2 regions of the Arthrobacter sp. 10T425 genome follow, and region 1 is predicted to be linked to the other one. Evidence: predicted binding sites of a transcription regulator. Region 1 holds the regulator's gene; the other holds the start of a gene.
The links. The regulator LexA, encoded in region 1, represses DNA repair genes until DNA is damaged. The targets are predictions, from matches to a motif close to TCGAACANNTGTTCGA.

Region 1 (11,604 bases):
AGTGCACCCGCGAGATCGGGATCGGCGTATGACGGCGTCCATGGCTGCTGCTGGGCGAGGGCCCAGACTGCCGGCCGGCGGACCACGAACGTCACTTCCGAGCCGGGATCGAGCACGAGCAGCTCCGCGCCTTCCGCGACCGCTGACAAGGCGGCCCGGGCCGCGTACACGGCGACCGGCCTGGCCTCCGGGTGCCACGCCGTCAGTGACGCCGCCGAGGTGAACACCGGCATGGCCGTCCGCCCGTCCGGCGCCCTGAGCGTCACCAGGGCCATGTCGGCCTGCTTGTCCGAGTGCAGCGGATCCCCGCTGGGCCCGGCCGCGGCCTCGCCCTCTTCGGCGAGCTGGGCGAGGATTGGCACGAACACCCGGGCGGTGGCCAGCGCGGCCACCACGGCCGCCTCGTCGCCAGTGCCCGCGGCGAGGTCGGACAAAGCCGCCAGATAGCCGGCGTCGGCGGTGCCGTCGTCGTCGTCGAAATTATGGATCTTGGCGTCATCGCCGGACAGGCTGCGCCCTGCCCAGGGTTGGCCGGCGGAGTCGGTGGCCCCGCCGGCGCCGGCAAGGGCCGCCGCGATGTGCCCGGGCAGATGCCGGACGGGACCGGCCCCGGTCCCTGCCTGCATTGTCTCGTGGCGGTTATTGGGGTCGTGGGTGTCGTTGGAGTGCGTCATGGGCGCCTTCGCCGCTAGCGGCGGCCGGCGACGTCGAGGGCCTCGGGCAGGGTGAAGTTGCCGTTGTAGAGGGCCTTGCCGACGATGGCGCCTTCGACGCCGAGCGGCACCAGGGAGCGCAGGACCTTGAGATCCTCGAGGCTGGAAATGCCGCCGGAGGCGACCACCGGCTTGCCCGTTTTCTCGACCATCTGGCGCAGGAGTTCGACGTTGGGGCCCTGGAGCGTGCCGTCCTTGGTCACATCGGTCACGACGTACCGGGCGCAGCCGGCGTCCTCGAGGCGGCCGAGCACGTCCCAGAGGTCCCCGCCTTCCTTGGTCCAGCCCCGGCCGGCGAGGGTGGTGCCGCGGACATCCAGGCCGACGGCAATCTTGTCGCCGAAGCGCTCGATCACCCGGGCCGTCCATTCCGGGTTTTCCAGTGCCGCCGTGCCCAGGTTGACGCGTGCGACGCCGAGATCGAGGGCCTTCTCAAGGGATTCGTCGTCGCGAAGGCCGCCGGAGAGCTCCACCTTGATATCGAGCCGGCCGACGACCTCGCGCAGGAGCTCGGCGTTGGAGCCGCGCCCGAACGCGGCGTCCAGGTCGACCAGATGCACCCACTCAGCCCCCTGCTGCTGCCAGTTGAGGGCGGCCTCCAGCGGGGTGCCGTAGCTCGTCTCGCTGCCGGCTTCGCCCTGTACGAGCCGGACGGCCTGTCCGTTGACGACGTCGACGGCGGGCAGGAGCTCGAGTACGGGCAGCGGGGTTTCGGTGGTCATCGTGGAGTCCTCAGCTTGGGGATGGTGGTGGGGAGGGGCGGTCAGGACGCCGGCAGGGTCAGGAGGTAGGCGGCCAGCAGTGACATGCCGGCGAGGATGTAGAAAACGATCTGCACCCAGAGCGGACTTTTCTGCTGGCGGAAGGAGATCCCGCCGCCAACCAGCAGGCCGGCCACGCCCATGAGCACCAGGGACCACATCTAGGCGGTCCCTTCCGGGGCTGCGGTAAGGTCCGGGGCTGCGGGGCGCAGGCTCTGGACCCAGTTGCGCAGCAGCCGGGCGCCGGCGTCGCCGGACTTCTCCGGGTGGAACTGGGTGGCACACAGCGGGCCGTTTTCCACGGCCGCGATGAACGGGGCACCGTGGTCGGACCAGGTCACCAGCGGCGCAGCCATCCGCGGCTGGATGACGTCGAAGTCCCACTTCTGGACACCGTAGGAGTGCACGAAGTAGAAGCGCTCGTCCTCAACCCCGGCGAAGAGCCTGGACCCTTCGGGGACGGCGACGGTGTTCCAGCCCATGTGGGGCACGACGTCGGCAGGCAACAGTTCCACCTTGCCGGGCCATTCCCCCATGCCCTCGGCTTCGGTGCCGTGTTCGACGCCGGCCTCGAACAGCACTTGGAGCCCGACGCAAATGGCCAGCACGGGGCGGCCTCCGGCGACACGGCGGCCGATCATGCGGATGGCGTCAACGGCCTTGAGTTCGCGCATGACGGTTTCGAAGGCGCCGACACCGGGGACGACGAGGCCGTCGGCATTGAGGACATCCTCAGGCTTGGAGCTGAGGATGACTTCGGCGCCGGCCCGCTCCAGCGCGCGGACGGCGGACCGGACATTCCCGGAGCCGTAGTCCAGCACCGTAACTGTGGGCTTTCCCTGCGGGGAGACCGGCTTGGCCGCGGCGGCGGGGTCGATGATGGCCCCGTCGCGGAGCACAGGGCCGGTCACAAAGCACCCTTTGTCGACGGGATGCCCTCGACGCGGGGATCCGGCTCGACGGCTGCGCGCAGGGCACGGGCAAAGGCCTTGAACTGGGCCTCGACGATGTGGTGGGGGTCACGCCCGGCAGTGACGTTCATGTGCAGGCAGATCCCCGCGTGAAGGGTGATCGCCTCGAAGACGTGGCGGGTCAGGGAGCCCGTAAAGTGGCCGCCGATCAGGTGGTATTCCTGTCCTGCCGGCTCGCCGGCGTGGACCAGGTAGGGACGGCCGGAGACGTCCACGACAGCTTGCGCGAGGGCCTCATCGAGGGGAACGGTCGCCTCGCCAAAACGGCGGATCCCGGCTTTGTTGCCCAGGGCGGTCCGCAGAACCTCGCCGAAAGTGATGGCCACGTCCTCGACAGTGTGGTGGACATCGATGTGGGTGTCGCCGGTGGCCTTGACGGTCATGTCGATCAAGGAGTGCTTGCTGAGGGCCGTCAGCATGTGGTCGTAGAACGGGACCGACGTGCTGATGTCTGAAACGCCGGTGCCGTCCAGGTTGATCTCGACCAGGACCGAGGACTCGCTGGTGGTCCGTTCCATGCGTGCGGTCCGGCCCTCGGCGGCGGTGGATCCGGTGGTGCTCATGTAGATGTGTCCTTTGGAAGAAGGCAGGGTGTTGGGCAATCTGGCGGGGACGATTGGGCTCCCCACCAAGTCTAGGCCTGCGGCTTTGCGGAGCCGGCCAGGATGAGTTCAAGTGCCTCCAGGAAGGCTGTGGTTTCTGTCTCAGTGCCGGCGGTGACGCGCAGGTGCCCCGGAATACCGACGTCGCGGATGAGGACACCGGCGTCCAGCATGCGCTGCCAAACCTCATGGGGGTTCTCGAGGCCGCCGAAGAACACGTAGTTGGAATCAGACGCGGCCGGGGCCAAGCCCAACCGCGTCAGTTCCGACACGATCCGGTCGCGCTGGCGCTTGATGTCCTCGACGTCCGCCATGAGCGCCTCCCGGTGGCGCAGGGCAGCCAGGGCCGCAGCCTGGGTGATAGCGGAGAGGTGGTACGGGAGACGGACCAGGCGCAGGGCATCCGCGACCTCCGGGGCCGCGGCCATGTAGCCGAGCCGCGCACCCGCGAGGGCGAAGGCCTTGCTCATGGTGCGCGAGACGATGAGCCGCTCCCGGCCAGGCAGCAGGGTGAGGGCACTGGGCGTGCCGTCGTGGGCGAACTCGTGATAGGCCTCGTCGACGATCACGATGGTCTGGCTGGCCTCGCCGGCGTCATAGACTGCCTCGACCACATCAAGGCCCAGCCCCGTGCCGGTCGGGTTGTTCGGGGAACAGAGGAAGACAATGTTGGGCTGAAGCTCGCGGACTTGCTGTGCCGCTGATTCCGCACTGAGCCCATAGTCGGACGCGCGGGCCCCGACGACGTACTCCGTATCCGTGCCGGAGGCCAGCAGCGGGTACATCGAATACGTGGGAGGGAACCCGAGGGCCGTCCGGCCAGGGCCTCCGAAGGCCTGGAGGATTTGCTGAAGGACTTCGTTGGAACCATTCGCGGCCCAGATGTTCTCCGCGTCCAGCCCATGGCCAAGGTATTCGGCGAGGGCTTCGCGCAATTCGGTGAATTCGCGGTCCGGATAGCGGTTCAGCCCGGCAGCGGCGGCGCTCACGGCTTCGGTAATCGCGGCGCGGACATCGGCCGGGACCCCATGGGTGTTCTCGTTGACGTTGAGCAGGATGGGGACGTCCAGCTGCGGCGCGCCATACGGACGCAGGCCACGCAGATTGGTTCGGAGGGGCAGTCGGTTGAGGCGCTCAAGCTGGTCAGTCACGTGACCAGTTTAAGTGGTAGCGGGACGGGCGCTGAAACTGTGACGCCCGCGACGGCACCCGGGGGTGGCTACTTGGACGGAACAAACAGTTGCTGGCCCGGCATCACACGCGCGGCGTCCAGATTGTTCAACTGCACGATATCGGCCACAACATCGCGGGGATCGCGCTCCGGGGCCACCGACCCGGCAATGGCCCAGAGGGACTCCCCCGGTTGGACTGTGACGGATACGGTCGGCGTCACCGAGAGCTGGTCTGCGGAATCTGCCGCTTTCGCGGGAGCGTTGAGGAATCCGCTGAAGGACAGGATGAACGCCGCCAGCAGAATCAGGGGGACGCCGAAAAAGACGAAGCGTCCGCGCCGGGTGAGCCGAAGCGGCGGCTGCTTGGTCCGGCCGCCGGAAACCGCGGCGGCGGCTCCTTGCTGCGCCCGCGACGGCGCGGAGCCGCGGCGCCTGGCGTTGAGCGGGTACACGTTGCCGTGACTGGAACCGCTTTGGGCGAGGCCGCCGTGTCCGATGCTGCCGTGTCCGATGCTGCGGCGATCCGCTGCGCCACCCGGACCAACACCACGGTGGCGGGTCGTGACGCCCTGAATGTTAGTGCCGTCAAACGCGCTTGAAACTGACATGAACTGAGCCCTCCTGGACCATAAGTTGCCGCCCGGCGTACTCACGTACTCGCCGCCAACCGGCCGAACCTTCGAACATAGAAACGAACATTGCCTGCGAACCCAGATCGTCGGAATCGAACACATATTCGAATCTTGCTAGTTCTGTTTTAGCACTTACTAACGAACGATGTCGAGACTCGCTAGAACAAATGTTTGAAAAAGGTCTGCGGCTGGCCTATTTTTGAGGGACAGGACAACCACTTTCGAACTCCCACTTTCGAACTACCAGTGGGAATTCATTCGTAGTTGATCAGCAGGGTCTGACATTTCAGGCCGGAAGTTCCCGGTGACAGCAGCCACGGCAGCCGGGCGGAACGGAAAGGCGTTGGCGAACATGGCAGCACAAGCCACCGGCGGCAGGGCCACCCCACGGAGCCCGCAGCCCGCCCGGGCCCCCAAGAGCCTCACCGTCCGGCAAAAGAAAATCCTGGAGACCATCCAGCGGTCCGTCACGGACAAGGGCTACCCGCCGTCCATGCGCGAAATCGGAGACACCGTCGGTCTCGCCAGCCTGTCGAGCGTGACCCACCAGCTCTCCCAACTGGAAAAGCTTGGCTACCTGCGGCGTGATCCGAAGCGGCCCCGGGCCATGGAAGTGCTCATGCCGCTGACCCTGGACGAGGGGGCCACGCCGATATCTGGTATCGAGAAGTCCAGCCCCTTGCGGGCCGTCGGCGGCCTGTCGGTAACCGAGCTCGCCAGCGCCACTGACACGGCAATGGTGCCGTTCGTCGGACGCATCGCCGCCGGCGGGCCGATCCTCGCGGACCAGGTGGTGGAGGACGTCATGCCGCTGCCCCGCCAACTCGTGGGCCATGGCGAACTCTTCATGCTCAAGGTGGCCGGCGACTCGATGATCGACGCCGCCATCTGCGACGGCGACTGGGTGGTTGTCCGCCGCCAGGGTGATGCCGTGAACGGCGATATCGTTGCCGCCCTGCTGGACGACGAAGCCACGGTCAAGACCTTCCGCCAGCGGGACGGCCACACGTGGCTGTTGCCGCAAAACACCCAGTACGAGCCCATCCTGGGCGACCACGCCGTCATCATGGGCAAGGTCGTATCGGTACTGCGCTCCCTCTAAACTGCGCTCTCTCTAAACTGCGCTCCCCTTAGCCATCCGGGGCATGCTGCCAGTTCGGAGCGGCCACCCCGCGGCGGATTTCCGGCGCAGGGTGGCGGCCCCGGTTTGGGACTTAGGCTTTCGCGGAGTCTTTCGCCAGGCGCTTCAGGGCTGCCATGGCTATCGATGAATCGGTGGTGGGCCAGAACGGCGGCAGCGCGGCGCGCAGGAAGCCGCCGTAACGCTCCGTGGAGAGCCGCGAATCCAGCACTGCCACCACGCCCTTATCCGAGGTCGAGCGGATCAGCCGTCCGGCGCCCTGCGCGAGGCGGATGGCGGCGTGCGTGGCCGAGACGGCCATGAAGCCATTGCCGCCGGCCTGGGCCACGGCCCGCGAACGTGCCGTCATCAGCGGGTCGTCCGGCCGCGGGAAGGGTATCCGGTCGATGACCACCAGCCGGCAGGACACGCCAGGGACGTCGACGCCCTGCCAGAGGGACATGGTGCCGAACAAACACGTGTCAGGTTCGTCGGCAAACTGCCGCACGAGCGCCGTCATGGTCGACTCCCCCTGGCACAGGATGCTGAGGCCCAGCCGGGGCCGCATGGCCTCGGCTGCTTCCTCTGCGGCGCGCCGCGAGGAGAACAGGCACAGGGCGCCTCCGCCGGAGGCGCGGATCAGCTTCTCGAGTTCGTCCAGGGCCTCGGGGGACGTTCCGCGGCTGGGTTTGGGCAGGTGCCTGGCTACGTAGAGGATGCCCTGCTTCGGGTAGTCGAACGGGGAGCCGACGTCGACGCCGGTCCAGCTCGGGGCGCCGTTGCCAACCAGGCCCAGGCCGCCGGCGGCGGGTTCGAAGGCAGCGCCGATGGCCAGTGTGGCCGAGGTGAGGATGACGGTGTGGTCCGCGAACAGGCCCTCGCGCAACCGCCCTGCGACGCTCAGCGGGGCAACGTTGATCAACGCCGGCGCGCTCTCGTCCGGCTGGGAGTAGCCCTGCGCCGGGTCGAAGCTGCTGTTGCGGGAGAACCACACGACTTCGCGGTTTTCGCGCGCGGCCAGGAGGCGTTCACAGAGCTCCAGGATGACCATGAGGCGCGAGCGGGCCAGCTGCCGTCCGCCGTCCGCCGACACGGAGCTGTCGCCCTTGGAATCGGACAGGGCGGCGCGGCACGCGTCGCGCAGCTGGTCGATGCAGTCCAGCTGATCGCTGTTCAGGCCGTTGGGCATCAGCCCGCTGGGGACGCCGTCGATGGCGAGCTCCAGGTGGGCGGCGGCATTGTTCAGCGCATCCACGGTGATGCCCGTGTGCTTCCGGGCCCCGGACGCGGCGGCGTGCACCATCGCCACGGAGAGCTGGCCCGAGACCGCGCCCGTGACGCGGTCCTGAAGTTCGTGTGCTTCATCCACCACGACGACGTCGTACTCGGGCAGCACCGCCAGGCCTTCGAAGGCACTGACGGCGAGCATGGCGTGGTTGGTGACCACGACGTCGGCATCGGCGGCGTTCTGCCGTGCCAGCTCGCTGAAGCATTCGGCCGCGAGCGGGCATTTTTGCGCGCCGAGGCACTCCATGGAGGTGACCGAGACCTGGCGCCAGGCCCGGTCCGTGACGCCCGGCATGAGCTCGTCGCGGTCCCCCGTGGCGGTCTCCTCGGCCCATTCGCGCAGCCGGACAACTTCCTTGCCCAGCTGGGAGGACGGCCCGCCAAGTGCGGCGGCGAAGTGCGGCACGGACGTGTCCTCGCCGAGGGAAAACAGCTGTCCCTCGGAAGGTTCTTCGGACGGGAAGCCGCCCTCGAGTTTGTGCCGGCAGACGTAGTTGGACCGGCCCTTGACCAGGGCGACCTTGACGGGCCGCTCCAGGGCAGGGGTGATGGTCTTAAGCAGCCTGGGCAGGTCACGGCCCACAATCTGCGTTTGCAGCGCCAGGGTGGCGGTGGAGACCAGCGTGGGCTTGTTGCTGGTCAGCGAATGCGCGATCAGCGGAATCAGGTAGGCCAGCGACTTGCCGGTGCCGGTGCCGGCCTGGACCAGCAGGTGATCACCGCTGTCTATCGCGCGCGCCACCTGCCGGGCCATTTCGTGCTGGCCATCGCGGCTCTGCCCGCCCATGCCGGACACGGCACGGTCGAGCAGCTTAACAACAAACTCCTCGCCGGCCGCGCCGGCACCCGAACCGGCGCCGGTGTCAGTTTCGGCCGGACCGGCGTCGGCTGGTTCGGCATGAGCTGGATCGGCGTCGGTCCTGGTCACCGCAGCCTCAGTCATTGCTGATGAAGGGATCCAGTTCGGCGGCGAGTCCTTCACGCACCATCACCACGGCACGGGTCCCGGTTTCCTCGTGGTCGAGGCTGAGGATCTCGGCGTCGCTCTCGTGGAGCTTGCTGATCAGATCCCCGCGGTTGTACGGGATGAGCAGCTCAAGCTTCACGCTGGGCCGCGGAATGCCGTCGCTGATGGCCTTGAGCAGTTCCGGAATGCCTTCGCCGGTGCGGGCCGAGACCACCACGTGGCGCGGCTCGCGCTGCTTTAGCCGTTCGACCACGAACGGGTCAGCGGCGTCGGCCTTGTTCAGGACAATGATTTCCGGAACCTTGCGCGCGTCGACTTCGCTGAAGACCGTCCGGACAGCCGCGATCTGGCCTTCCGGATCCGGGTGCGAGACGTCCACGACATGCAGGATCAGGTCAGAGTCGGCGACCTCTTCCAGCGTAGAGCGGAATGCCTCCACGAGCTGGGTGGGCAGGGAACGGACAAAGCCCACGGTGTCGGCCAGGGTGTATCCCAGCCCGTCAGCGGTTTCGGCCTTGCGGACGGTGGGGTCCAGGGTGGCGAACAGGGCGTTTTCCACCAGCACCCCTGCGTCGGTCAGCCGGTTCAGCAGCGAGGACTTCCCGGCGTTGGTGTACCCGGCGATGGCGACAGAGGGCACGGCATTACGACGGCGGTTGGCGCGCTTCGTTTCCCGGGCAGGCTTCATGGCGGCGATTTCGCGCCGCAGCTTGGCCATCCGGGTGCGGATCCGGCGGCGGTCCAGTTCGATCTTGGTCTCACCGGGACCACGCGAGCCCATGCCGGCACCGGCTCCGCCCACCTGGCCACCGGCCTGGCGGGACATCGATTCACCCCAGCCGCGCAGGCGCGGGAGCAGGTATTCGAGCTGGGCGAGCTCCACCTGGGCCTTGCCTTCACGGCTCTTGGCGTGCTGGGCGAAGATGTCCAGGATCAGCGCTGTACGGTCAATGACCTTGACCTTGACGATGTCCTCCAGCCCGCGACGCTGGGACGGGGCCAATTCGGCGTCGACGACGACGGTGTCGGCGCCGGTGGACATCACGATGGCTTTCAGCTCCTGTGCCTTGCCGGAGCCGAGGAAAGTCCCGGGATCGGGCTTGGCGCGCCGCTGGACGAGCCCGTCGAGGACCTCGGAGCCGGCCGTCTCAGCGAGGGCGGCAAGTTCGCGCAGGGAGTTCTCGGCGTCCGCGAGGGTGCCCTCAGTCCAGAGGCCGGCCAGGACGACGCGCTCAAGGCGCAACTGCCGGTATTCGACCTCGGTGACGTCTTCGAGCTCGGTGGACAGGCCGGCCTTGCGGCGCAGTGCGTGCCGTTCCTCAAGGTCCTGCTGGTCGCCGTCGAAGTTGGTGTACACCTCGTCCAGGCGGGAGATGGCCTGCGCCTTGCCGAGCACCGACGTCGGGCTGCTGGTGCCAGCACCGGCGGCGGTGCCATGGCCGGTGCCGCCGCCGCGGCCTGGGGCGGGGGTGTCCTTGGAAAGGATCCGGTCGATTACAGCTTGAATCTCTTCAGGGCTCATGTCCTGGGCTGCTGAATCGGGTCCGGTGTTGGGGTGGCTGGTCATGGTCTCCTTTAAAGGTTCGGCTCTTTCAGAATAGTGCCGATTGTTGCTCTGTGGGGCGGTATTCGCGCTGGGCTGACGGCGGGGGGTCATGCGGGCCTCCTGGAATGCCTGCGGCAACGGCGCCGGGGCGGGGCTGGTTCTGTGCGGAGCGGTGGCTGGGTGAACGTAGAGGCGGCTAGGGCGCCTGGCTGCGGGGACACTGGCTGTGTGGGCGGTGCCGGTGCCGGTGCCGGTGCAAACACGGTGAGGTAGGTGCCTCCGCCACGCCGGGCCCGGGAGCGGGCCAGGGAGCACGGTGCCCGAAAAACTGTGCCAGCAAGACACGGTGCCTGGGAAATGGCTGGATTCCAAGTGGTGCGGGCGCCCGCGGGTGAGAAAACTCACCCCTGCAATGGCGCACTCAGCGGAAGGCGTTTACCTGCGTCGCTACGGAGTCCCCCGGCGTCCCTGACAAGGACGGGACGGGACCCGTGCCGGCTACTTGGAGATCAGGATCATGTTTTGTAGCGTAGCAGACGCCGGCGCTCCCACCCGGTTTCCCATACGGGCTGGCCGCGAACTAATCTGGCCCATTATGGAGTCTGCACACTATTTCAGCGCCCAGCCGGCCGGGCCCTTTACCCGTAAGCCGCTCACTGTGGATCTTGCCGGTGAGACGCGCCGGCTGCAGACGTCCTCGGGGATCTTCAGCCCGGACGGGATCGACAAGGGAACGGCCGTGCTGCTGGCCGACGTCCCGGCGCCGTCGCCGCAGGGCAACCTGCTGGATATCGGCTGCGGCTGGGGACCGATCGCCCTGACCATGGCCCTGCGGGCACCGCACGCCCAGGTCTACGCGGTGGACGTGAACGAACGCTGCGTGACCCTGACCAATGAAAACGCCGGGCTGTTGGGGCTGCACAACGTATCCGCCAGCACGCCGGACGCCGTGGACCCCGACCTGCGCTTTGACACCATCTGGTCCAACCCGCCGATCAGGATCGGCAAGGATGAGCTTCATGCCCTCCTGCGCCTGTGGATTCCCAGGCTGGCGCCGGGCGGATCGGCCTGGCTCGTGGTCCAGAAGAACCTCGGCTCGGACTCGCTGCAGCGCTGGCTCTCGGCGGAGCTCGACGCCAGCTTCAGCGTGACCCGGGAGAGCACGTCGAAGTCGTTCCGGATCCTTCGAATCAGGAAAGCGTCCCGCTAGCGACGATCACGGCCGGGCCGCTGAGTTCGACGTGTTCGTGCCCCTCCGGGCCCAGGAAGAATTTCACGCCGACGACGCCGCCGGGGACGTGGACGTTCCACGCGTCCGGTGCGCCCTGGCCGGCCCAGTGGCGAATCGCGACGGCGGCGGCGCAGGCGCCCGTGCCGCATGACTGGGTCTCCCCCACTCCGCGCTCGTGGACCCGCATGGTGATGGTGCCGGTGCCGTCGTGGACCAGTGGTTCGGAGGGCACAACGAATTCGACGTTGGTGCCGTGCGGCGGCGTCGGGTCCACCCGGGGGGCCGTGAACAGCTGCGTGGCCTCCAGTTCGGCTGTTTCGGCCAGGGCCACGACAGTGTGCGGGTTGCCCATGCTGACGGAGAGGGCGGGCCGTGCGACTTCGAGCCCGTCGGCGCTGACCAGCGAGTCCATGGCCCGCGCGGTCGCCTCGCCCGGGAATATGAATTCCCAGGGGCCCATGTCCACGGCGTAGCCCGCAGCCGTCCGGACGATCGTCTTGGCACCGCCCCGGGTTCCAATGACGAGCGATTCGCCGGCCGGCAGGTCCACGAGGCCTTCGGCGATGAGGAAGTGCACAAAGACGCGGACTCCGTTTCCGCAC
Region 2 (11,604 bases), on a different contig from region 1:
GTCACCCCGGCCGCGCTGGGACCATACTCACCCATCACCAGGGAAATGACCTGTCCCTTGAGCACGCTGCGGTGCTGCATCCGACGGCGGAACTCCGAGAGGAAGCGTGCGGCCTTATCTGTAGCGCCGGCCAAAACCTCAAGGGACGCTGACTGCCGGCCATACCGGGGGTTGGCGTCCCGCTGCAGCACGGCGATGGGACTGCCTCCATGGCTGAATAGCCAGAGCCCCAGTGCCACGGCCTGCCGTTGTTCGTCCGGCCCGACAGCTAAGTTGGCGTAGTCCGGCTGGGACAGGGGGAACTGCGGATATAGCTGGGACTGCTGCAGCATGTCGCTCAGCGAGTGATGGTGGCGTTGGTCGCCGCCGCCGATGCCCACGAGCCGGAACTCAGGATCCTCGGCGGCGAGCTCTTCCATGAGGATGTCTGCGTCCACGAATCGGTGCGGCGGAATCTCCTCAACCACTACTGACACTGATTCGGCCCGGACCGCCAAATGCTCGGTGAGCGTAGTCAGCAGCTGGGTTCCCGGTTGCCCCCGACGCTGCCCGGACTGCGCGAGCTCCACGAGCCGCGCGAAATCGTCGATGAACTTCCCCAAAATTTCATCCATGGGCTGACCCTACCAGCGCCGCCAATCGGTGTGGCGCTCATGCTCTCCAGCAAGCGTCAGCCGGTGGTTGCGCTGACCGCGATGGTGCCGCCCTGGGGGTCCCTGATCACGGCGCTGCGAAATCCCGGAGTGTCCATGGGCGCCATCAAGATGCTGCCACCCAGTGTTACGGCCTGCCGGGCAATGGCGTCCGCGTCGCGGACGGCGAAATTGACGCTCCAATGCGGCGGGACCGCGACGCCGTCCGTGGCTGCCACCACCGCCACTACCCGGCCGGAGCGGAGCCACCGCGAGAAGGGGGCGTTCGGGACGGGTTCGAGTTCCCAGTCGAACATTGCACCGTAGAACGCCTGGGCCCGCCCGACATCTGTGGTGTGCAGCGAGCTCATGGCCCAGGAATTCGGCTCATTGGCCAGCTGGGCGCCGTCGTTCCCTCCTGCCTGCCGCAGGCAGAACGGGACGCCGGTGGCATCGGCGAGCACAGCAATACGGTCATCCGGGCCGGCACCAAACGGCGCCAGGCGCTTGCCCCCCGCCCGCTCGGCACGAGCCAAGGCTTCCCCGACGTTTACGACACGCACGTGGGTTATCCACCCCGGCGGCGATTGCGGCGGCGCCTGTCCGATTCCGGCAACCAGCTGACCGCGGAGGCGGGCGGCGTAGTAGAAGCCGTCGAGCCCGGGCGGCATCGGAATGGGGTCGTCGAAAGTCCAGCAGAAGAGCGGACCGTAGAAGTCCTTGGCCGCCTGGGGGTCGGGCTGCCAGGTGTCGACCCAGCACGGAGCGCCGACTGAGGAGGTATCCCGCGCTGTCATTGAAACCCTTTCTCCGGGGCCCGTTACGCCGCGAACATTGTTTCCCAAGACCGCGAGTGGATCAAGACCCAACTGCGATTCCGGCGAGGCAAACTGCCGAATCCTCCATGACCGAGGGGAAAACACCGTCGCTCGGGAAACCTGGCACCTGTGCGGTAGGCTCGCCAACATATTTCTGGCCAATTGGGGGAACCATGAATAAAGGAATGAAAACTGGAATTGCAGCCGTGGCGCTCACGCCACTTCTCGCGCTGGGGCTGTCCGCCGCATTCGGAGCATCGAAATCCGGTCCTGCTGGCACGGCAGTTGATGCCTCGAATCATCCCGAGTGCTACAACGAAGCCAGGCTGAACGATCCGAATGACTTCTGCTACCGAACGATGGGACCGTGGAACAGCACCCGGTCCTCGGACGAGGAAGTCCGGAGCATGGTGTCCGTTGAGCGAATGGTGAGGGCCGGCAAGACCGTTCAAGAGATCCAGCGTTACTACCCGGAATACGCCCCGTCCACGAAATGGGCCAGCGCATCGGCCGGTTGACCTCATCCGCATCCCACATCTTTCCGGACTGTAGAGACGGTGAGCCGCGGATTACGGGGATGCCGGCCCAAAAAGCCGCAGGTTAATTGTTACTCTCTTTTCCTTTTGTGCGGCAAATGCAATTGATATTCTGATTTTGGTCATGCAGAGGCTGCTAACTTCGTTGCGGGAGTTCCTATCTCATGGCCACCAAAGTCGTTGTCGCCGGCAGTGCCGTCGCCCCGTTCACGGCGTTCGCCTTGAGATCGGACACGACATCCGGCCGTCCCGGTTCCTTGCGCGCCCCCGCTGTGCTGTCTGAGCTGGCCGGGGCGCGATTACGCCGCCGGCACGCGGAACCAGAGCCGGAACCCGGCCTTCCCTAGACCAGCGCGGATGCGGCCCTGTGAAAACCAATCGGGGGTGGCCGCATCCGCGCTCACCCGCACCCATGGTGCAATGCGGGTCTTCTGGTTTAGAACCTTGACACGGGCGGCCGGTGCCGTCAGGTGCGCGCAGCGAGGATCTGCTCGCGCAGAATATCCGCGTGGCCGCAGTGCTGGGCTAGTTCCCTGAGCATGTGCAGGTAGACCCACCGCAGCGGCAGCGGGCCGCGCCGGTTGCCTCTGACAAGGTCGTCAAGGCCGAGCGAAGCGGCCCGACGCCGTGAGTCCCCGCAGGCCTGGAGGTAGGCGGCCTGGAGGCCCGCGATGGTGTCGTCGTCCGCCAGGATGAACGATTCGTCGGGGGTGGCCGGAATGCCGATCACCGCCCGGGGCCGGCACGTGATGGCCTCGTCAAACCAGACCTTCTCCACGAAGGCGGCGTGCTTGACCAGCCCCAGAAGGGTGGTCCGCGACGGCACCAGCGAGGCCCGGGCCTCCTCTTCGGTGAGCCCGTCCAGGCAGGCGTGCAGGCCCGCACGATGCTCATCGAGGAATGCATCGAACTGGGTACGCAGGTCCGCGGCCAGTGTTGCCGGATCCATGCTGGGGTGAGAGCTCATGGCCCCACATCCTATGGCGGAAAAGCCCGGTCCGGAAGCAGTGGACCGGGCCTTTCCGCACCCGCGGTCAGTGGCCGCGGGCGATCCATTCCTCAAGGTGCGGCGCTTCGGCGCCGATCGTTGTGGGTTCCCCGTGGCCGGTCCGGACCGTCGTGTCGGCCGGGAGCGGCAGGAGCCGGGTCCGGATGGACTCGATGATGGTCGGGAAATCGCTGAAGGATCGGCCCGTCGCCCCGGGGCCACCCTGGAACAGCGTGTCCCCGCTGAACACTGTATTTTCGCCAAGCACGGTGCCTTCGCTTTCGAGAAGGAAGCACACTGACCCGGGCGAGTGGCCGGGGGTGTGCCGTGCCACGAGTCTTGCCCCTGCGACGTCGAACGTGTCGCCGTCGGCAATGGCGTGGTCCGGCTCGGTGCCGGGGAACACCCGCTCCCACAGCATCCAGTCGTCCCGGTGCAGGTACACGGGCGCGTTCACGAGCGTCCGGACCTCGCCCACGGCGCTGATGTGGTCATCGTGGCCGTGCGTGAGCAGGATTGCGGTGACCTTCCGGCCCGAGACGGCCGCGGCCACGGCAGCGGGATCGTGGGCCGGGTCGATGATGACGCATTCGGCGTCGTCCCCGAGGATCCAGACGTTGTTCTCAACATCCCAGGTGCCGCCGTCGAGGGAAAACGTCCCGGAGGTGACCAGCCGGTCGATCCGGATGCTCACAGGGCCGGCGTTCACAGCTCCACCACCGAGCGCAGCACAGCGCCGGCATGCATCTTCGTGAAGGCCTCCTCGATCTGGTCGATCGTGATCCGCTCCGTCACGAAGGCGTCCAGGTCCAGCTTGCCCTGACGGTAGAGGCTGATGAGCGTGGGGAAGTCGCGCGAAGGCAGGCAGTCGCCGTACCAGGAGGACTTCAGGGAGCCGCCGCGCCCGAACACATCCAGCAGCGGCAGTTCCAGGGTCATCTCGGGGCTCGGCACACCCACCAGGACCACCGTGCCGGCGAGGTCCCGGGCGTAGAAGGCCTGCTTGTATGTTTCCGGGCGGCCGACGGCGTCGATCACCACATCGGCGCCGAAACCGCCGGTCAGTTCGCGGATCGCTTCGACGGGGTCGACGGCGGAGGAGTCCACCGTGTGGGTGGCGCCGAGGTCCTTGGCGCGCTGGAGCTTTTTGGCGTCGATGTCGACGGCGATCACGGTGGTGGCGCCGGCGAGCGCCGCGCCGGCGACGGCCGCCGTGCCGACTCCGCCGCAGCCGATCACGGCGACCGAATCGCCGCGCTGGACGTTTCCGGTGTTGATCGCCGCGCCGATGCCTGCCATGACGCCGCAGCCGAGCAGGCCGACGGCGGCGGGATCGGCGTCGTCGTCCACCTTGGTGCACTGGCCGGCCGCTACGAGGGTCTTTTCGGCGAAGGCACCGATGCCCAGCGCGGCCGTCAGCTCGGTGCCGTCCTCCAGCGTCATTTTCTGGGTGGCGTTGTGGGTATTGAAGCAGTACTGCGGCTGGCCCCGGCGGCAGGCCCGGCACTCGCCGCAGACGGCCCGCCAGTTCAGCACCACGCGGTCCCCGGGGGCGACCTCGGTGACGTCCGGTCCCACGGCACTGACAACGCCGGTGGCCTCGTGGCCGAGCAGGAAGGGGAAATCGTCGTTGATGGCGCCCTGCTTGTAGTGCAGATCGGTGTGGCAGACACCGCAGGTGAGGATGTCCACGAGGGCCTCGCCGGGGCCCGGGTCCGGCACCAGGATCGTCTCCAGGGTGACGTCGGCATTCTTGGAACGGACAACTGCGGCTTTGACTTTATGGACCATGAAACAAGCTCCTCTGTTCTGGAACGCGGATTGCTGGCACAACTTACTGGTTACTGGCACAACGGGCGGCGGCGCGGCCCTTGGGAGGCCGCGCCGTCGTGGTTTGGTGGTGTCCTGGGATGCAGGAAGGGCCTAGGCGGCGAGCCGGCTCTTGACCTCAGCTGCGGAGGGGTTGGTGGCGGCGGTGCCGTCGGGGAACAGCACGGTGGGGACGGTGCGGTTGCCTCCGTTGAGCTGCTCGACGAGATCGGCCGTGCCTTCGACTTCCTCGATGTTGATCTCGGTGTACCCGATGCCCTGTGCGTCCAGCTGCTTCTTCAGCCGGTTGCAGTAGCCGCACCACGTGGTCGAAAACATAGTGATGGTGCCGGATCCGGGGGTGAAGTCCACGAAGTTCTCCTCAAGTAAGTGGATGGGGCCGGCGTATCAGGCCGGGCGCCCACTGAAGTCGTACGTCACTGCCAACAACCGTACCCTGCAGCCCGCTATTCCCGCAGAGAGCGCTGCCCCCTACGCCGTCCGACGCGACTTCGCGGTAAAGATGCGAAATCGCCGGAAAGTTCCGGCGACTTCGCACGTTTCCGGCGACCTCGGCGGGCTCAGGCGGCTCGGCGGATGACATGGGATGGGTGCGGTGGCATGCTGATGCCATGTGTGGACGCTACGTGATGGCCCGGGCCGTCGGAGACCTGCTGGCCGAATTCGATGCCGGGCTGGAGGATGAGATCGCAATTCCGCCGTCGTGGAACGTGGCCCCGACGGCTGATGTGCCGATCCTGCTCGAACGGCTTGTGGAGGGAGAACCGGTCCGCCAACTGCACATTGCGCGCTGGGGCCTGGTGCCGTCCTGGGCCAAGGACCCGGGCATCGGGTCCAAGATGATCAATGCCCGCAGCGAGACCGTGCTGGAGAAGCCCGCCTTCCGGAAAGCGACCCGCGCCCGCCGCTGCGCCGTCCCGGCGGATGGCTACTACGAGTGGAAGGGCGAGGGCCGCACCAAGCAGCCCTACTACGTCCATCCCAAGGACGGACGCCCCATTGTCTTCGCAGGACTCTATGAATGGTGGCGGGACCCGTCCAAGGCAGAGGGCGACCCGGAGCGCTGGATGCTCTCGACCTCGATCATGACCACCGACTCGCCGCCGGAGGGCTACGCCGGGGGAATGCTGGCCGAGCTGACCGCGCTGCATGACAGGGTTCCGCTGCCCATGAACCGCGAGACCATGCAGACGTGGCTGGACCCGCAGGCCGATGATGCGGCCGGGCTCGTGGATCTGGTCCGGGCCGGGGCGCACGACGTCGCGGAAGGCTGGACGATCGACGCCGTCGGCACCGCCGTCGGGAACGTCAGGAATGACTCACCGGAACTCATCCAGCCGGTGGGGAGCCTGTTCTAGCGGTACGCCGGCCTGTCTGGCGGCTGCCAAGGCACGGGGCGGTATTGGTCACCTGAGTCAGAGCGTTACTTTGCCGCCGCCGTCGACCGACCAGTCGGGGTTGAAGGCGACTTCCCAGCGGTAGCCGTCGGGATCGGCGAAGTAGCCGGTGTAGCCTCCCCAGGGCTGGGTCTTCGGTGCCGCGACGATGCGGGCGCCCGCGGTTTCGGCCTCGGCCATCACCCAGTCGACTTCCGCCGTGCTGGCCAGGTTGTGGCTCAGCGTGATGCACGGAATGCCGGCAGGAGGATCGGTGGCCGCCTCGGACTGCATTTGTCCCACGTCCCAGAGGGAGAGGATGAGGCCGTGGTTGACCTGGATGAAGAGCACCTCCCCGGGCACTTCCCGGTAGACCGGCCATCCGAGGCCATCGACGTAGAAGCGGTGCGAGGCGTCAACACTGCGGACACCTAGTGATATGAAGTCGACTCGTGGCTGCATCTTTCGATACTGTCATGCACATGCCCACAAATCACGCAGACGACAAAGCCGCCAAGGCCGACCGCGAACAGCTCGCCGCCGTGCGGGTGGCTGTTGACGAGGTGGACGAGCAGATCGTGTCCCTGATTGGGCGCCGGGAACGGCTGATCCGCATCGCCGGAACCCTCAAGGCGGACAGCGCCGAGGTCCGTGCGCCGGGGCGCGTGGAACGGGTCATCGAACACGTCCGCGCCACGGCGGAAAAGAAGGACATCGACGTCGAACTTGTCGAGAAGACCTACCGGGCGATGATCGATGCCTTCATCACGCTCGAGCTGGAAGTGTACAAGTCCAGCTCCTAGAAGATGCCTAGAGGGCTTCTTCGACAGGCACGTTGGCCTGATAGTCCCGGCCGTCACAATCGCTGAAGGCCGTCATGAGATGGCCCTTGGGCAGGCCAAGCACAGTCGTAAGCGGGAAATGGCCGGTAATGGTGTTGCCCGAGTGTTCGACCCCCTTGAGGTCGAAATTTTCCTCGGTGCCGTCGTGGCTGAAGCAGTAGAAGGACACGGCTTCGCCGTTCATGAACTCGATCCCCATCCTGCGCTGGTGGGAATAGTCCGGGGTGGCTGCCAAGAGCCCCACCACGTAGGCGCCCTGGCCGGGGATGTTTCCGTCTATATCAAAAGTCGCCACCAAGGTTGGATCCTTGGCGGCGATGCTTACGTGCTTCAGGAGTGCGTTATGGGAGCTCATGGCTCAATCCTGCTACCTGTACCTGCGTGAGTCCACCCCCGATCTGGGTTTTGTCGCCTCTCCGACGTAGACTGATTTTATTCGAAGATATGTTCGAATAAATTCATGCGGCCTGGAACTCCGGGCGCCGGATGCGGAATGGACGTAGGAAGTAGAAGCGGGGACTGGGCCGGCTCCAGCCCGGACTGGGTCGGGAGGCAACGTGGGTATTTTCAGCGAGTCCGTGGATGTCGTCTGCACGCCCTCGGGCCAGCCCCTGCGCCTCGACTGGGCCGGCCGGCGCTACACGGTCTGCGCGGACCCCGTCCGCTGGTACGAACGCCGCCAATGGTGGGCCGAGGAACGCCGGGCGCCACTCGGAAGCGGGCCGGGCCTGGTGGACCATGAGATCTGGCGGGTCCAGGTGCGTGCGGCCGGGGATCACGCCGCGGATTCCACCCTCACCCTTGACCTGACCCGGCATGTCGGCAGCGGCCGGTGGCGGCTCCTGAAGATCCACGACGCCCTGCAGCCCCTTCGGAAGCCCGAATCAGCATGAGTTTCACCCATCTGCACGTCTCCACCGCGTTCAGCGCCCACTATGGCGTCTCCTGGCCGGAGGAACTTGCCGCCGCGGCCGCCGCTGACGGCGCCACCGCGCTGGCCTGCACGGACCGCGACGGCCTGTACGGAACCGTCAAGCACCTGAAGGCGTGCATGGCAGCCGGGCTGGATGCAATCGTCGGGGTGGACCTTGCAGTCTTTGACGACGACGGCGACCACCGCACCCAGCTCGGGGGACGCGTCGTCGTGCTGGCGCACGGACACAACAACGGTGCCGGCTACCGGGCGCTGTGCCGGCTGATCTCCGACGCCCACGCCCGCACCACGGGCAAGGCCGGGGGAATAGTGCCGGTGGCCGTCACCCGGGCGGAACTGGCCTCCCGCACCCTGCACCCGGAAACCCTGAAGCCGGTCCTGACAGTGCTGATCGGCCCGGACTCCGACGTCGGCCGGGCCATGGGCGGCCGGCGCTACCTGCGGCCCCGCACCCTGTTCAAACGATGGCTGGACGCCATGCCCCCCGGAACGTTGGCGGCAGAGGTTGTGTCCCAGCTCAGCCCGCCCGGGGAACCGCTGAGCACCGCCCACGCGGTGCGCATGCTCAAACTCGCTGCAGAACACGGGGTGCCCGCCGTGCTGAGCAACGCTGTGCGGTACGTGGCTGAGGACGGCGCGGCCACCGCCGATGTGCTGGACTCGGCCCGGACACTGAAATCCCTCCCCGAGCTCTCCGCCGCCCCGCTGCTGCAGCCCAACGGGCAGGGCTGGCTCAAATCGGCGGCCCGGATGCTGCAGCTGGGCAAGGAGATCATCCACGCCGCCGGCTACGGCACGGCGGACCTCAAACGGCTCCTGGCCCAGACCGAGGCGCTCGCGGACCGCTGCCGCATGGATCCGGAAGCCGACATGGGCTGGAAACGGCCCGTTGTCCCGGAGGCATCCGTGATCGGGATCGACGGCGACGCGCTCGCCGAACTGACCCTGCGGTGTGAGGCGGGCATCGGCCGCCGCTTCCCGGGAATCTCCGGGCAGCAGGAACAGCAGATGAGGGCCCGGCTGGGGCACGAGCTCCGGATCATCGACTCGCTGGGCTTCGCCTCGTACTTCCTGACCGTCGCAGAGGTCTCCCGGATGATCCTGGCCCTGGGCGTCCGGGCGGCCGCGCGCGGTTCGGGCGCCTCCAGCCTGGTCAACTACCTGATCGACATCAGCCAGGTGAACCCGCTTCAGCACGACCTCATCTTTGAACGCTTCCTCTCCCGCGACCGTGCCACGCTGCCGGATATAGACATCGACGTCGAAAGCGCCGAACGGCACAACGTCTACCGGAAGATCTTTGAGCGCTTCGGCGCCGAACGCGTCACGCTGATGAGCATGCAGAACGGGTACCGCGCTCGCGGTGCCGTGCGCGATGCCGGCCTGGCCCTGGGCATGGACGACGGCGAGGTCGGGGAAATCGCCAAGCAGCTGTGGCGGTTCTCGGCCCGGCACTTCCGCGAAGCCCTCGTGGAGAAACCCGAGCTGAAGGAATTCGCGGACCGGGTGGAGCAGCGAGGCTTCTCCGAGAACCAGCAGCTGGACCTGCTGGTGGACCTCACGGAGCGGCTGGACCGGCTGCCCCGCCACATCTCCATGCACCCGTGCGGCGTCATCCTCGGCGACGCCACCCTGCTGGACCGCACCCCCGTGCAGCCCAGCGGCCTGGGCCTGCCCATGAGCCAGTTCGACAAGCACGACATGGACCCCATGGGCATGCTGAAACTCGATGTCCTTGGCGTCCGGATGCAGAGCGCCATGGCCTTCGCCGTCCGGGAAGTGATCCGGCTCCACCCGTCCAAGGCCGAGGTGGTGGCCGCCGGCGCGCATCCGGCCGGGCCGGACGGGACGGGCCCGGACTACATCGCCGAGGACGGTCACATCGACCTCAATGCGGTCCCGCTCGACGACGAACCCACCTTTGAGCTGATCCGCAGCACCCACACCCTGGGCTGCTTCCAGATCGAGTCCCCTGGCCAGCGCGAACTGATCGGCAAGTTGGCCCCCCGGGAGTTCAACGACCTCATTATCGACATTTCCCTGTTCCGCCCGGGTCCGATGAAATCCGACATGGTCCGGCCCTTCCTGGAGCACCGGCACGGATTCGCTCCCGAGGTCTACCCGCACCCGGACCTCAAACCTGTCCTTCAGGAAACCCACGGGGTCACGGTCTTCCACGAACAAATCCTCAAGACCTTCGACGTCATGACCGGGTGCGGGCTGGCGAGGGCCGACGAGTTCCGCCGTGCGCTGGGCAACGACGTGTTGGAAGCCAGGGTGGAGGAGTTCTTCCGGAAGGAGGCGCGGGCCCGGAATTACAGTCCCGAGGTGGTGGACAAGGTCTGGGGCACGCTGAAGGCCTTTGGCAGCTTCGGGTTCTGCAAGGCCCACGGAGCCGCCTTCGCCGTGCCCACCTACCAGTCGGCCTGGCTGAAGGCACACCACCCGGAGGCGTTCCTCGCCGGGCTGTGGGAACACGACCCCGGAATGTACCCCAAACGCCTGCTCGTGGCCGAGGCCCGCCGGCTGGGGATCCCCATCCTTCCCCTCGACATCAACCGGAGCCAGGCCGAGTACCGGGTGGAGCGGGTGCAATCCGGGCCGGACCGGGGCAGGCTGGGCATCCGGCTGAGCCTGAACGGTATCTTCGGGCTCTCCGGCGCCGAGCTGAAACGGATTGTGGCCGGCCAGCCCTACGACTCCCTGGCGGACCTGCGGGCCAGGTCGCGGCTCAGCCGGCCCAGCATCCAGCGACTGGCCCAGCTGGGCGCCTTCGATTCGCTGCACCGGGCGTCCGGGGGAGAAGCCAACCGGGCGGATCTGGTCCAGCACCTGCAAAAACTCCAGGCCCGCCCCCTCCGGAAGGGCGTGGAAGTCATTGAGGGCCAGCTTGCGTTGCCGTTGGGGGACGTGGAGTTGACGAACCTCAAGGCGGCACTGCCCGCACCCAGCATGGTGGATAACGTCCGCGCGGAACTGGACCTGATGGCTGTGGACGTCAGCGAGCACCTCATGACCAGCCACCGCCCGCTGCTGGACCGGCTGGGCGTCACCACCGCGGACAAGCTGCTGGGACTGCGCAACGGCACGGAGGTGCTGGTGGCCGGGGTCCGGGTGGCCACCCAGACCCCGCCCATGAGGGGCGGCCGGCGTGTGGTGTTCATCAGCGTCGACGACGGTACGGGCTGTGTGGATTCGGTGTTCTTCCACGAGGCGCAGGAGCAGTCCGGACCCTTGCTGTTCGGCACCCGCCTGCTCCTGATCCGCGGCACCACCCGCCGGACCGGGCCGCGGGGGATCAGCATCAGCGCCTCCATGGCCTGGGACCTCAGCCGCCCGGAGACCCTCCCGTTCCCGGCATCGGCTCCCGGCGCCGCCGGCCGGCAGGAGCCTTACCTGTCCGGCCCCCTGTCCAGCCCCCTGGACGGGATCAGCAGGAACCTCGCCATCACCGGGCTGGGCGGCTGACCGGCCGGCGGTGCGGCTCGCTCGTGGCGCGTTGGTTGGCCTCTGGAGAAACCGATAGCATGGACGAGGCTGGCTGTGGTCCCCGTACGCCACAAGCTACGAAGCCTTAACTTTGAATAGGAGACACCCGTGTCAGATGCCCAGCAGATCACCCTTCTCGTCGACGGCGAAGAGACCAAG

Region 2: the regulator LexA is predicted to act here: its motif matches at 7,459-7,474, upstream of AC1DDH_RS01130 (DUF6504 family protein).

Annotation. Positions count from the first base shown of each region.
Region 1 is NZ_JBFTGZ010000019.1:49,148-60,751, forward strand. It holds gene AC1DDH_RS18460 (SseB family protein) at 1-626, opposite strand, end outside; gene priA (bifunctional 1-(5-phosphoribosyl)-5-((5-phosphoribosylamino)methylideneamino)imidazole-4-carboxamide isomerase/phosphoribosylanthranilate isomerase PriA) at 689-1,435, opposite strand; gene AC1DDH_RS18470 (hypothetical protein) at 1,477-1,635, opposite strand; gene hisH (imidazole glycerol phosphate synthase subunit HisH) at 1,636-2,385, opposite strand; gene hisB (imidazoleglycerol-phosphate dehydratase HisB) at 2,382-3,008, opposite strand; gene AC1DDH_RS18485 (histidinol-phosphate transaminase) at 3,080-4,198, opposite strand; gene AC1DDH_RS18490 (LysM peptidoglycan-binding domain-containing protein) at 4,267-4,671, opposite strand; gene lexA (transcriptional repressor LexA) at 5,204-5,953, shown strand; gene AC1DDH_RS18500 (ATP-dependent DNA helicase) at 6,066-8,201, opposite strand; gene hflX (GTPase HflX) at 8,194-9,792, opposite strand; gene AC1DDH_RS18510 (class I SAM-dependent methyltransferase) at 10,367-10,981, shown strand; gene dapF (diaminopimelate epimerase) at 10,962-11,604, opposite strand, start outside.
Region 2 is NZ_JBFTGZ010000001.1:220,549-232,152, forward strand. It holds gene AC1DDH_RS01075 (AAA family ATPase) at 1-614, opposite strand, end outside; gene AC1DDH_RS01080 (VOC family protein) at 671-1,429, opposite strand; gene AC1DDH_RS01085 (hypothetical protein) at 1,636-1,968, shown strand; gene AC1DDH_RS01090 (DinB family protein) at 2,453-2,953, opposite strand; gene AC1DDH_RS01095 (MBL fold metallo-hydrolase) at 3,021-3,683, opposite strand; gene AC1DDH_RS01100 (S-(hydroxymethyl)mycothiol dehydrogenase) at 3,680-4,765, opposite strand; gene AC1DDH_RS01105 (mycoredoxin) at 4,898-5,155, opposite strand; gene AC1DDH_RS01110 (SOS response-associated peptidase) at 5,416-6,162, shown strand; gene AC1DDH_RS01115 (VOC family protein) at 6,220-6,642, opposite strand; gene AC1DDH_RS01120 (chorismate mutase) at 6,657-6,983, shown strand; gene AC1DDH_RS01125 (hypothetical protein) at 6,991-7,377, opposite strand; gene AC1DDH_RS01130 (DUF6504 family protein) at 7,580-7,915, shown strand; gene AC1DDH_RS01135 (DNA polymerase III subunit alpha) at 7,912-11,424, shown strand; gene thrS (threonine--tRNA ligase) at 11,554-11,604, shown strand, end outside.